3 regions of the Isoalcanivorax beigongshangi genome follow, and region 3 is predicted to be linked to each of the others. Evidence: predicted binding sites of a transcription regulator. Region 3 holds the regulator's gene; each other region holds the start of a gene.
What was found. Region 3 encodes sigma-54, which starts transcription at its own class of promoters, with help from an activator protein. Its sites were predicted from a motif close to TGGCACNNNNNTTGCTNT; they were not measured.
Positions count from the first base shown of each region.

Region 1: glnA (glutamate--ammonia ligase) is a predicted target of sigma-54. The motif match lies at 2,742-2,759, and genes of this name have one in related genera.
Region 2: peaA (quinohemoprotein amine dehydrogenase subunit alpha) is a predicted target of sigma-54. The motif match lies at 2,377-2,394, and genes of this name have one in related genera.

Region 1 is NZ_JBGCUO010000002.1:140,740-145,371, forward strand. It holds gene AB5I84_RS12335 (UUP1 family membrane protein) at 1-189, shown strand, start outside; gene AB5I84_RS12340 (alpha-L-glutamate ligase-like protein) at 193-1,170, shown strand; gene AB5I84_RS12345 (tRNA (5-methylaminomethyl-2-thiouridylate)-methyltransferase) at 1,278-2,408, shown strand; gene AB5I84_RS12350 (sulfurtransferase TusA family protein) at 2,392-2,646, shown strand; gene glnA (glutamate--ammonia ligase) at 2,877-4,283, shown strand; gene AB5I84_RS12360 (hypothetical protein) at 4,417-4,632, shown strand, end outside.
Region 2 is NZ_JBGCUO010000002.1:6,287-10,918, forward strand. It holds gene qhpG (flavin-dependent monooxygenase QhpG) at 1-358, shown strand, start outside; gene AB5I84_RS11740 (aldehyde dehydrogenase family protein) at 562-2,052, opposite strand; gene peaA (quinohemoprotein amine dehydrogenase subunit alpha) at 2,512-4,104, shown strand; gene peaB (quinohemoprotein amine dehydrogenase maturation protein) at 4,159-4,632, shown strand, end outside.
Region 3 is NZ_JBGCUO010000001.1:2,404,655-2,409,286, forward strand. It holds gene lptC (LPS export ABC transporter periplasmic protein LptC) at 1-276, shown strand, start outside; gene lptA (lipopolysaccharide transport periplasmic protein LptA) at 257-781, shown strand; gene lptB (LPS export ABC transporter ATP-binding protein) at 778-1,503, shown strand; gene AB5I84_RS10935 (RNA polymerase factor sigma-54) at 1,638-3,086, shown strand; gene hpf (ribosome hibernation-promoting factor, HPF/YfiA family) at 3,157-3,456, shown strand; gene ptsN (PTS IIA-like nitrogen regulatory protein PtsN) at 3,477-3,950, shown strand; gene rapZ (RNase adapter RapZ) at 4,021-4,632, shown strand, end outside.

The DNA.
Region 1 (4,632 bases), on a different contig from region 3:
GCCGTGGGCACCCTGATTGCGGCGACCTTCGCGCACTTGCTGATGACTTGGCCGCCGCTGGTGTACATCTGCTTCACCTTCCCCGGCGTGCTGCTGATGATGGCGTCGATCATGCTGGCGATGGGCCACTACCGCGGCTACCGGCTGACCGAACTGATGCGCTTCAAGGCGCTGACAGGGAAGGGCTGAACCATGCTGAAGACCTGGCGGGCGCTGCGTGAGCGCGGCGTGATGGGCATCAACCAGCGCAACGGCGATTATGTGCTGCGCTATAACCGGCGCGCGCTGTTCCCGCTGGTGGATGACAAGCTGCTGACCAAAGAACGGGCGATCACCGCCGGGCTGAGCGTGCCGGAGCTGTACGCCATGGTCGACAGCGAGTCGGCGATTGCCGACCTCGGCGCCAAACTGGCCGGGCGCAAGGACTTCGTCATCAAGCCGGCGCAGGGCGCCGGCGGTGACGGCATTTTGGTGATTACCGACCGGTTCGAGGATTACTACCGCACCGCTTCCGGACGGCTGTTGTCGGCCGAGGAAGTGGACTATCACCTGTCCTGCATTCTGTCCGGCATTTATTCACTGGCTGGCGGCCGCGACCGTGCGCTGGTGGAATACCGCGTCACCCCGGATGCGGTGTTCAGTGCCATCAGTTACGAAGGGGTGCCGGACATCCGCATCATTGTGCTGTGTGGTTACCCAGTGATGGCGATGTTGCGACTGCCAACCCGGCAATCCCAGGGCAAGGCCAACCTGCACCAGGGCGCCATCGGCGTCGGGGTCGATCTGGCCACCGGCATCACCCTTGACGGCACTTGGCATAACCGCAAGATCAGCCGCCACCCGGATACCGCCAACCCGGTGGCCGGCGTGCAGCTGCCGCACTGGCAGCAGTTCATGGACATTGCCGCCGGCTGCTACGAGCTCACCGGGCTTGGCTACTTGGGCGTCGACCTGGTGCTCGACAAGGATCTGGGGCCGATGATGCTGGAGCTGAACGCGCGCCCTGGCCTCAACATCCAGATTGCCAACGACTCCGGCCTTGCCAAGCGCTGCGCGCTGGTAGAGCGCCACATTGACCAGCTGCAGGCCACCGGCCGCTCGGAAACGGTGGAAGAACGGCTGGCGTTCAGCCAGCAGAAGTTCGCCACCGGCCCGCTGGTACCTGCCTGAGCAGGCATCAGCGGGGGCGCAGCAGCGCAACTCTTTGCTATACTGCGCCGCCTCACGCACGGCGCAGGGCCGTCGCCCTGTGCTGCCGTCAATAAAGGGTTATTCGTTTGAACACCGAACAGGTTGAAATCCGCCCCGGAGAGACGCCGCCGCGCCGTCGCCGCGCCTTGGCGCTGGTGTCCGGTGGGCTCGACTCCATGCTGGCGGTGAAGGTGATGCAGGCGCAGGGCATCGAGGTGGAAGGGGTCAACTTCTACACCGGTTTCTGTGTCGAGGGGCACACCCATGCCATCCGCGAGCGCGACCGCAAAAAGCCCAAGCGCAACAATGCGCTGTGGGTGGCGGAGCAGCTCGGCATCAAGCTGCACATCATCGACATCTCCGAAGAATATAAGAATGTGGTGCTGTACCCGCAGTACGGTTATGGCGCGCACATGAACCCGTGTTTGGACTGCAAGATCTTCATGGTCAACAAGGCCACGTTGATGCTGCGCCAAGCGGAAGACCTGGCTGAGCAGTGTGCCGCCGATGGCGATGGGTTCGATTTCATCATCACCGGCGAGGTGATCGGCCAGCGGCCCAAGTCGCAGTTGAAGTGGACCATGCCGCTGATTGCGCGCGAGTCTGGCGCTGAAGACCGTTTGTTGCGTCCGTTGTGTGCCAAGAACCTGCCGCCGACGTTGCCGGAGCGCGAAGGCTGGGTGGACCGTGAGCAGCTGCACAGCATCACCGGTCGCAGCCGGGCGCCACAGATGGCGCTGGCCAAAGCGTTCGGACTGGAAGAGTACGCGCAGCCGGCTGGCGGTTGCTGCTTCCTTACCGACGAGTCGTATTCGAAAAAGCTCGGCGACCTGTGGCAGGCCCGCAAGCGCAAGGATTACGATCTTGACGACATCCTGCTGTTGAAGATCGGTCGCCACCTGCGCCCGCGCCCGCACTTCAAGCTGATCATCAGCCGTGAAGCGGGCGAGACCGAGTTTTTGCAGGGTTATCGCTACCAGTTTTCGAGCTTTGAAATGGTCAGCCATGGTGGCCCGCTGACGCTGATCGACGGTGAGTTCGAGAGCGAGGAAGAAGCGCTCTGGGCGGCCTCGATCGTGGCGCGCTTTAGCCAAGGCCGCGAGGCGGAGGAAGTGACCATGACCTGGCAAGCACCCAAGGGTGTCGGCAAGCTGCTCAAAGTGAAGCCAATGCCGGCAGACGATATTCCGAAGGAGTGGCATGTCGGTGGCACCTGACGCTTCGATTCCCGAGCTGGATGTGCGCCGGCTGCTGTGTCCGATCCCGGTGATCCGCACCCAAGACCGTGTAAAAACGATGGTCCCGGGTGCGCTGCTGGATGTACTCGCCACCGATCCTGGTGTACTCAATGACCTGCCGGCCTGGTGCCGCATCAATGGGCACCGGGTGGTGGCCACTGACCGCCGCGACGGCACTATAGTGGTGCGCGTGGAAGTGGGTGGCGCCGCGTCCTGATGCGGCACTGCACCGCCATGGTGCAACCGCCGTTGCAGCTGCACGGCGATGGTGCGGCAGCCCCCGGCCAGACGGCATCGGCGGGGTGAATTTGCTGGCACGGTACTTGCTGTTCTTGTCAGGCCGGTCGACACCGGCCTGACGCGTTTCACAGACTGTCAGGACACGCCGACGTGGGGCAGACACCCGCACCGGCGGACTCAACGCCGTTCCCAGGAGGACGCATCACCATGTCTGAGAAGACCCTCAAACTGATCAAGGACAACGACGCCAGATGGGTGGATCTGCGATTCACTGACAGTCGTGGCAAGGAACAGCACGTCACCTACCCGGCTGCCGACGTGGATGAGGACTTCTTCCAGGACGGCAAGATGTTCGATGGCTCGTCCATCGCCGGCTGGAAGGGCATCAATGAGTCCGACATGATTCTGATGCCGGATGACGAGTCCGCGGTGATGGACCCGTTTGCCGACACCCCGATGGTGATTCTGCGCTGCAATATCGTCGAGCCGACCACCATGCAGGGCTACGAGCGCGACCCGCGTTCCATCGCGCTGCGCGCCGAGGAATACCTGAAGTCCACCGGTATCGCGGACACCGCGCTGTTCGGGCCGGAGCCGGAGTTCTTCATCTTCGACGGGGTCACCTGGGACACCCAGATGCACCACCAGTCCTACACCATCTATTCCGACGAAGGCGCCTGGATGACCTCCGACGCCCAAGGCGGCAACAACATGGGCCACCGGCCGCGTGTGAAAGGCGGTTACTTCCCGGTGCCGCCGGTGGATAGCCTGCATGACCTGCGTGGCGCCATGTGCGACGCCATGGAGCAAATGGGCCTGCGCATCGAAGTGCACCACCACGAAGTGGCCAACGCCGGCCAGTGCGAAATCGGCGTCGGCGCCAACACCCTGACCAAGAAAGCCGACGAAGTGCAGATCCTCAAGTACTGCGTCCATAACGTCGCCCATGCCTACGGCAAGACCGCGACCTTCATGCCTAAACCGCTGGTGGGCGACAACGGCTCCGGCATGCACGTGCACCAGTCGCTGTCCAAGGACGGCAAAAACCTGTTCGCCGGTGATGTCTACGGCGGGCTGTCAGAAATGGCGATTTACTACATCGGCGGCATCATCAAGCACGCCCGCGCGCTGAACGCCCTGACCAACCCGTCCACCAACTCTTACAAGCGTTTGGTACCGGGCTTCGAGGCGCCGGTGATGCTGGCTTACTCTGCGCGCAACCGCTCGGCGTCGATCCGCATCCCGTACATCACCAATCCGAAAGGGCGTCGCATCGAGACCCGCTTCCCGGACCCGGTGGCTAACCCCTACCTGTGCTTTGCGGCGCTGCTGATGGCCGGCCTCGACGGCATCCAGAACAAGATCCACCCGGGCGATGCCATGGACAAGGATCTGTACGATCTGCCGGCGGAAGAAGCGGCGCAGATCCCCACCGTGGCGCATTCACTGACCATGGCGCTGGATGCACTGGAAGCCGACCACGAGTTCCTGCTCAAGGGTGGTGTGTTCACCAAGGAAACGTTGAGCGCCTACATCGCCATCAAGCGCGCAGAGGTGGAGCGGGTGAACATGACGCCGCACCCGCTCGAGTTCGACATGTACTACTCCTGCTGATCGGCTGCCGATCTGCGAACTAGCCCCGCTCAGCGGGGCTTTTTTATGCTCCGGCGGCCACTGCGACGCCGGCCCTGTACCGCCGGCGGCGGCTGGCGCACACTGACCGGCGCTATGGCACGGAGGATTGTCGATGAATCCCTATCCCTTGATGGCGTTGCTGGCGCTGGCCGTGGCGGCGCCGGTCACGGTCGCTGCTGATGAGCCAGCCGGCTCGCGCATCTACCGCACGGTGGATGACCAAGGCCGGGTGCGCTTCAGCGATCAAGCCCCCGCCGGCGGCAACGCGGTGGACGTGACGCCGCGCAACCTTAACGTGATGCCGTCCAGCAGCGCGGTGGAGCAGTGG
Region 2 (4,632 bases), on a different contig from region 3:
TCTGCGCTTTGCCCGCATGGGCCGCGATTTCTACCGTCAGGCGCCGGCGGTGGGCAGCTTCTGGCCGCCGCGTCAGCAGTGGCCGGACGAGGCGCCGCTGCACTACGATCCGGACCCGTCGCAGCTGCGGGTAGCGGAGCGCCCGGTCCTGGAACACGGTGAAGTGGTGGCGCGGCAGGTGGTGGTGACGGCGGATCAGCCGCTGGGCGTCTGGCACGTGGACGGTGTCGCGTTGGCGCCGCTGGTGGCGGCCTTGCCACAGCAGTCACTGCGTCAGGTGTTGACCGAGCAGGTGCCGCAGGCGTCTTGGCAGGCGGTGGGGCAGTGGTTCTTGAGCCAGGGCGTGCCGCTGGACTGAGGCCGTCGATCACGTTGTAGACAATCATCGCCGGGGTGCCCGGCAACCCTTCTTGTGTGTCTCATTGCGTGACAGCACGCGGCGGCGCTGTGCCTGGGCGGCGGGCAGAAAAAAGCCCGCAGAGGAGCGGGCATCAATGGGCAGAAAAAGCAGCGGGGACCCAAAACGGAGAGAGAACCGGCCCCCGCCGGCTGCGTTACCCGTTACAGATTGATCAGCACAGATTTCAGTTCGGTGTAGTGCTCGATGGCGTCTTGGCCCATCTCGCGACCGACGCCGCTCATTTTGTAGCCGCCAAACGGCAGCGACGGATCCAGCGCGCTGTGGCAGTTGACCCACACTGAGCCGGACTTAATGCGCGGAATCATGCGGTGCACTTTGCCCAGATCGTTGGACCAGATGCTGGCGCCAAGGCCGAACGGGCTGTCGTTGGCCATGCGGATCACTTCGTCGATGTCGTCGAACGGTTGCGCCACCAGCACTGGGCCGAAGATTTCTTCTTGCACCAGCGGGCAGGCTTGGTCGACGTCGGTGATGACGGTGGGCTGCACAAAGTAACCGGGGCCGAACTGCTCACCGCCGCAGGCAATGGTGGCGCCCATTTCCTGGCCCATTTCGATGTAGCGGAACACCCGCGCCTGCTGCTTGGCAGACACCAGCGGGCCCATGTCGACGCTGGCGTCGAGGCCGCTGCCCAGCTTCATGCTGTTAGCGATGCCGGAGATGTCGGCGATCACACGGTCGAAGTGCTTGCGGTGCACGTACAGGCGCGAACCGGCACAGCACACCTGGCCGTGGTTGAAGAAGATGGCGTTGGCGGCACCGGCGGCGGCGGTTTCCAGGTTGGCGTCTTCCAGCACGATGGTCGGGGATTTGCCGCCCAGCTCCAGTGTCACGCGGGTCATGTTGTCCATCGCCGCTTTGCCGATCAGCTTGCCGATTTCGGTGGAGCCGGTGAAGGTCAGTTTGTCCACCAACGGGTGGGCAGACAGCGCTGCGCCGGCAACGGCGCCAGAACCCGTCACCACGTTGAAGACACCGGCCGGGAAGCCAGCTTCCAGCATCAGTTCGCCCAACTTCATCGCTGACAGCGGGGTCTCATCGGCCGGTTTGATCACCATGGTGCAGCCAGTGGCCAGCGCCGGGGCCAGCTTCCAGCACGCCAGCAGCAGCGGGAAGTTCCACGCCACAATGGCGCCGACCACGCCCACCGCTTCGCGGGACACATAGCCGTGGAACTGCGCATCCGGCATCAACGGCAGTGACGGGCTCACCGTCAGGCCGTGAATCTTAGTGGCCCAGCCGGCCATGTAGCGGATGTAGTCGATGCACAGCTGCACGTCCATGATGCGCGCGATGTGGGCGCTCTTGCCGTTGTTCATGCATTCGATTTCGGCCAGCAGCTGACCGTCGCGTTCCATCAGGTCGGCGAGCTTGAGCATCAGGTTCTGGCGCTCACGGGGGCGCATGCGGCTCCACTCGGAGTCGTCGAAGGTCGCCCGCGCCATGCGCACTGCCCGCTCCACGTCCTGCGCGTCGCCCGCCGGCACCTGGGTCAGCACGTCGCCCGTGGCCGGGTTGTGCAGCGCCATGGTCTGGCCGCTTTGCGCGTCGCACCATTGATCGCCGATCAGCATTTTGTGTGCGCGCTGCAGGAACGCCTGGGTGGCGGGGTGCAAAGAAAGGTCGGACATGATTCTTCTCGCTCTTTGTTTTTTGGAATAGGGAGAGTCACGGCCTAGCTGTAGCAACCCCTGTGCCAGCTTTGTACTTTCGGCCGAAAGCCGCGCATCGCGGCACTTGTCGCTGGACAGCCGGAAAAAATACCGGGCGGTATGTAGCAATCTGAAACAGCGGTGAGAAAGGCGGTGGACAGCGCTGCCGCCAGCAACCGCCGGGGGCGACGTGAGACTGGGTGTTTCGGATTGAGCCATTTGAGCGCCGAAAAACCACTTTCGATTCGGCTTTGTTTAGGTAACTAATTGATTTTAAAAGCATGTGTGGCGGAATTTTAACACTGGCACGGGTTTCGCATTGTCGACAACGAATCGCTCGCTAGCAGTGTGGCGAGCACTCCGCAGACCGGCCCGCTGACCCAGGCCCCTGCGGCGACGAATAACAAACAAGACACAGCGCAAAGAGGTCCGACATTCATGAACAACATCACGCAGCGCTTCTTCAACCGATGCTTGGCGGCCACTGCGGCAGCTGTGCTCGGTCTCTTTGGTGTTGCCGCCCAGGCTGCGCCTGCCAACCCCGAAACCCTGATCCGCCAGAATTGCGTCGGCTGTCACCAGCCGGAAGGCGAAAACAGCTGGAGCCGCATCAGCCACCAGCGCAAGACCCCGGAAGGCTGGTTGATGACCATCGCGCGCATGCAAAGCGCCCATGGTCTGCGCATCTCTGACGAAGACCGCCGCACGCTGGTGAAGTACCTGGCTGACCGCCAGGGCATGGCACCGGAAGAAACCGCTGACGTGCGCTACGCACTGGAGCGCCGCCTGAACGATTACGAGCCGCTGAAAGACGACGAGCACATTGGCGACATGTGTGCCCGTTGCCACTCCGGCGCGCGCGTGGTGATGCAGGGCCGCGACGAGAAGGAGTGGGAGCACCTGATCCACACCCACCTCGGCCTGTGGGCATCGCTTGAATACCAAGCGCTGTCCCGTGACCGCGACTGGCTGCCGATCGCTCTCAACGAAACCCTGCCGCACTTGGCGCAGCGTCTGCCGTTCCAGACCGCGGCCTGGGATCAGTGGATGAAAGCGCGTCCGGCTGCAGACCAGTTCAACGGCCGTTGGTCGTTCGCTGGGCACTACACCGGCGCCGGCGACATCTCCGGCACCATGACCGTTGAGCACACCGGCAACGACCTGTTCCGCGTGGTGGTCGATGGCCGCTACGACAACGGTCGTGCGTTCCGCGGTGAAGGCCAAGGCATTCTCTACAACGGCCACGAATGGCGCGCCAACGTCACCATCGATGACGTGGTCATGCGTCAGGTGCTGGTGGCCACGCCGGAAGGCATGACCGGCCGCATGTTCGAGCGCGACCGTGATGAACGCGGCCTCGACTTCGCCGCCGCCCGCGACAACCAGCGCACCTTGCTGGCGGTGTTCCCGGAGTACATCAAAGCCGGCGCCGAACAGGAGCTGACCATCGTGGGTGCCGGCATGAACGGCCGCCCGAACCTGGGTCGCCACATCCGCGTGCTGGATGTGATCGAGCAAACCCCGGAGCGCGTGCGCGTGCGGGTGCGTGCTGACGACAAAGTCGCCATCGGTCCGCGTGACATCAAAGTGGGCCGCGCCAGCGGTGCCAGCGTTGCCGTCTACCGTGACATTCAGTCTGTGCGCGTGGTGCCGGAATACGCAGTGGCCCGCATCGGCGGCAACGGCAGCCCCACCGAGAAAGTGGAAGGCCGCTTCGACGCCGAGGCCTGGGCGGTGGCTGCTGACGGCTCCGAGTTCCGCGTCGGTGTGATGCCGGCGACCTGGAGCGTGGCGCCGTTCGACGAAGCCGCTGCCAAGCTGGAAGACGTGAAGTTTGCCGGCCGCCTGAATGCCCAAACTGGCGTGTTCGACCCGGCGGTAGCCGGCCCGAACCCGGAGCGTCCGATGATGGCCAACAACGTCGGCAACCTGAGCATCACGGCCCGTGTGAAAGACGGTGAGCGCGAAGTGAGCGGCGACGGCCAACTGATCGTCTCGGTACAGCGCTGGGTAATCCCGCCGATTCCGTGACCGTTGCTTCAAGCGTGAGTGAATAATCACAACAAACATCACTACGAGGCTGATATGGGTGCAAAACTGAATGTCGTCGAACACAACCTCCACGAGGTGCGTATCGATGCCGCGCGGATGCTGTTCCACGTGCCCAGCTCCTCGCTGTTCGCCAGTGACGAACTGACTCAGGGCATCCTTGATGCCCTGCGCCAGAACCCGACCACCCGCGAACAGCTGGCCGCTGACCTGGGCGTGCAGTTTGCTGGGCAGGACATTGAGCAGGCGCTGCGCGACCTGCTGGCACTGGAAGTGGTCAGCGATGGTTCGCCGCTGAGTCCTGACGTACCGGCCAAACGGGTCGAGCGCACCGCGCTCGACACCGTGGTGCTGAACGTCAACACCGGCTGCAACCTGAGCTGCACCTACTGCTACAAGGAAGACCTCGATACCCCGTCTGCCGGGCGCAAGATGGAGTTCGACACTGCGGTGGCATCAGTGGAGATGCTGCTGAAGGAATCGCCGGACGCCGAACGCTACACCGTGGTG
Region 3 (4,632 bases):
GTCAGCGCCAAGGAAGCCATCGTCACCGAAAAAGGCGACCATATTCGTCTGCGTGACGAGGTCAACGCCCGCCATCATGGCGACGAAAACGTGCTGCTCACTACCGAGGAACTGGTTTACCAGCCCAAGGAAGAGTTGCTCACCACCCCGGGCCCGGTCACCCTGAGCGGCCGCTCCGGAGAAACCCGCGCCGACGCAATGCGCGCCGCCCTCGGCGAGGGCCAATTGGAACTGAACGGACGAGTGACCAGCCGCTATGAACAGCTTCCCCAGTAAACGTCCGGCGCTTGGCGCGCTGCTGCTGGCCCTGGCACTGACCGTGCCCGCCCAAGCGGCCACCGAAAGCAGCGGCGGCGACGTGGTGATCAGTGCCGACAAGGCGGTGTTCCGCCAACAGGACGGCTTCGGGCTGTACCAAGGCAATGCCGAACTGCGCCAGGGTAATCGTCAGGTCACCGCCGATCGCATCGAGCTGCATTTGCGCAATGACGTGCTGCACCACGTTATTGCGCAAGGCAGCCCGGTCACGCTGCGTGAAGGCGATGAGTTGGAAGCCCGTGGCGACAAACTCGAATACGACGTCGCCGACCAGCGCATTGTGCTGTCCGGCAACGCCCGCATCCGCCAGAACGGCCGCTCCTTTGAAGGCGGCCGCGTGGTCTATGACCTGCGCAGCCGCAACGTCGAAGCCAGTGGCACCACCCCAGAGGACCGGGTGCGCATCGTGATTCCAGCCGCCGACACCCAACAGGGCAACAACAACGAGGGAGCGCGCCGATGAACCGGCTGTGCGCACGCAACCTGGCCAAGAGCTACAAAGGCCGGCGGGTAATCGAAGATGTGTCGCTGGAAGTTCAGGCGGGCCAAGTGGTCGGTCTGCTAGGCCCCAACGGCGCCGGCAAAACCACCTGCTTCTACATGATTGTTGGGCTGGTGCCACCGGATGCCGGCCGCATCGAGATCAACGGCGACGACATCACCGCGCTGCCGATGCACGGGCGCGCCCGGCGTGGCATCGGCTACCTGCCGCAAGAAGCCAGCATTTTCCGCCGGCTGTCGGTGGCCGACAACATCATGGCGATCCTGGAAACCCGCAAGGACCTGACCGCCACCCAGCGCGAGCAGACCATGGAACAGCTGCTGCAGGAGTTCCACATCACCCATATCCGCAACAGCCTTGGCATGAGTCTGTCCGGCGGTGAACGGCGCCGCGCCGAGATCGCCCGTGGCCTGGCCACCGATCCGGCCTTCATCCTGCTGGATGAGCCGTTCGCCGGGGTCGACCCGATTTCAGTGAACGACATCAAAGGCATCATTTCGCACCTGCGCGACCGCGGCATCGGCGTACTGATCACCGACCACAACGTGCGCGAAACGCTGGATATTTGCGACACCGCCTACATCGTCAGCGAAGGCCACATTATTGCCTCGGGCAATTCCGACAACATCCTCGCCAACAAGAAAGTGCGCGACGTCTACCTCGGCGCTGACTTCCGTCTCTGATCCCCGGTGCCGTGCCACCCGGCGGGCACGGCACCCATCACAAAATCTGCTCCCGCACGCTTGTCAATAATGGGCACGATAATTGCTTGTTGCTATGCTCCGGGGGTTCAAGCGTTTCAAGGAAGTACCGGGGGATGAAACCAGGCCTGCAGTTACAACTTGGCCAACAGCTGACCATGACGCCACAACTGCAACAGGCCATCCGCCTGCTGCAGCTGTCGACGCTGGACTTGCGCCAAGAAATCCAGGAGGCCATCGAAACCAATCCGCTGCTGGAGCTGGATGAGGACGCCCCACTGGATGCACCCGAGCACGATGATGACGCCGTCAGCGAAGTGAGCGGCGCGGACGACGCCGTGCTCGACGACTACGACAGCCAGGTGGATGTGGACTGGGATGACGTCTACACCGAAGCCCCCAGCGCCGGCGCCCCGCCGGATGACGAACAGGACTGGGAGCAACGCACCGGCAGTCACGCCAGTCTCGAAGATCATCTGCTGTGGCAACTGAATCTGGCGCGCATGAGCGACAGCGACCGACTGATCGCCTACGCCATCATCGAAGCACTGGATGAGCGCGGCTACCTGATCGCCGCGCTCGACGACATTGCTGCCACCGCACGCCGCGAATGGGGCGAGCCGCTGCCGGATGCCGACTATCCAGAACCCGACGAAGTACTGGCGGTGCTGCACCGAGTCCAGCAATTCGACCCCCCCGGCGTCGCCGCCCGTGACCTGGCCGAATGCTTGGCGCTGCAGTTACAGCAATTGCCGGCGCGTACACCATGGCGCACCGAAGCGCTGGCGCTGACCGGCCAACTGGCACTGCTGGAAGCCCAAGACCTGCCGCGCCTGCGCCGTGAACTGGGGTTGTCCGAAGACGCACTGGCCGCCGCCCTCGGGTTGCTGCGCCAACTGCACCCGGCGCCGGGCGAGACCATCGCACCGAGCGAGCCGGAGCATACCGTGCCGGATGTGGTGGTGCGCCGCGTTGGCCGCCGCTGGCGGGTGGAGCTGAACACCGACATCTTGCCCAAGGTGCGCCTTAATCCTTACTACAGCGCCGCTGCCAACCGCCCCCAGCGCGACGAGGACAGCAGCTACCTGCGTGGCCAGTTGCAGGAAGCGCGCTGGTTCCTGAAGAGTCTGCAAAGCCGCAACGAGACGCTGCTGAAAGTGGCGGCGCGCATCGTCGAAGTACAGCAGGACTTCTTCAACTACGGCGAGGAAGCGATGAAGCCCCTGGTACTGGCCGACATCGCACAAGCGGTGGAGATGCACGAATCCACCATTTCGCGCGTCACCACACAAAAATTCATGCTCACTCCACGCGGTCTGTTCGAGCTGAAATTCTTCTTCTCCAGCCACGTCGGCACCGACGGCGGCGGCGAGTGTTCAAGTACTGCGATTCGTGCAATTATCAGAAAGCTCGTGGCTGCCGAAGATCCAAAGAAACCCTTAAGTGACAGCAAGCTTGCGAGCCTGCTCAATGACCAGGGGATCCAGGTGGCCCGACGCACCATCGCAAAGTATCGGGAAGCGATGAAAATTCCGGCATCCAGCGAGCGTAAGCGGCTGGTGTAATGGCTTTCGGAAACCGCTACACTCCGGCCCCGCAGGATGTCGGATCCATGAGTCTGTACAGGAGTCAGCCATGCAAATAAACATCAGCGGCCATCACCTGGAAATCACCGACGCCCTGCGTGACTACGTCAATGGCAAGTTCGAGCGCCTGGAGCGCCACTTCGACCACATCACCAGCATCAAGGTCACGCTGTCGCCGGAACCCGCCTCCCACAAAGCCGAGTCCACCATCCGGTTAGCCGGGGGCGAGCTGTTTGCGGCCGCCGAAGCCAACGACATGTACGCTGCCATTGACTTGCTCACTGACAAACTCGACCGACAGCTTCTGAAGCACAAGGAGAAGTCGGTCAACCGCAACCAGGGACACTGAGACCGAACTAGGCATCAACCATGCGCGTACGCGAACTGCTCACTCCGGAACGAACCCACTACCGTCTGCAGGGCGGCAGCAAGAAGCGACTGCTCGACCAGGTCGCCCAGCTGGCGTCCCGCGACAACCCTGATCTGGATGAGCAACAGGTGTTTGATGCCCTGATCGCTCGCGAACGTCTCGGCAGTACCGGCATTGGGGAAGGCATTGCCATTCCCCACTGCCGGTTACCGCACTGCACCACCGCTACCGGCATGCTGATCAGCCTTGAAGAAGCGGTGGACTTTGACGCCGTTGACGGTCGCCCGGTGGATCTGGTGTTCGTGCTGCTGGTGCCAGAAGACAACCCCGAACAACACCTGAAAACCCTCAGCCACCTGGCGGCGCTGTTCAATGAACAGGCCTATCGCGATGGCCTGCGTGCCGCCGACTCCGGCGACGCCTTGTATCGGGCTGCGGTGGACTCTGACATCGAGTTAGCCATAACCTCCTAAGCGGGCCCCGGCGCCCACCCCTGAGATGATTCCGGTCACGGCTGCGGCCGTGGCCCACGGAGACTGCTGGATGAAGTTGGTGATTCTCAGCGGCCGTTCCGGTTCCGGCAAAACCACGGCGCTGCAGGCTTTCGAAGACCTTGGCTACTACTGCGTGGACAACCTGCCAATTGGCCTGTTGCCGACGCTGGCGAGCCAATTGCAGGAAGAGACCCACAACGTCGCGCGGGTAGCGGTGGGTATTGATGCCCGTAATCTGCGCAGCCAACTGCCGGTGTTCGACGCCATCCTCCAGCAAGTGAAATCCCAGGGCGTGGCCACCGAGATCATTTTCCTCGATGCCCACCACGACACCCTGCTGAAGCGTTTTTCCGCCACCCGCCGGCGCCACCCGCTCAGCGACCAAGACATGTCACTGTCCGAGGCGATCGAGCACGAAGGCCGGCTGCTGGAGTGCATTCAAGCCGCAGCCGACCTGCTGGTGGACACCGATCACCTGGAACCGCACACGCTGCGCAACCTGATCCGTGACCGGGTCGCTCAACGCGGCGGCCGGCTGTCTCTGCTGTTGGAATCATTCGGCTTCAAGAACGGCGTACCGTCTGATGCCGACCTGGTGATGGACGCACGAGTGCTGCCCAATCCGCACTGGGACCCGCTGCTGCGCCCGTTCGACGGCCGC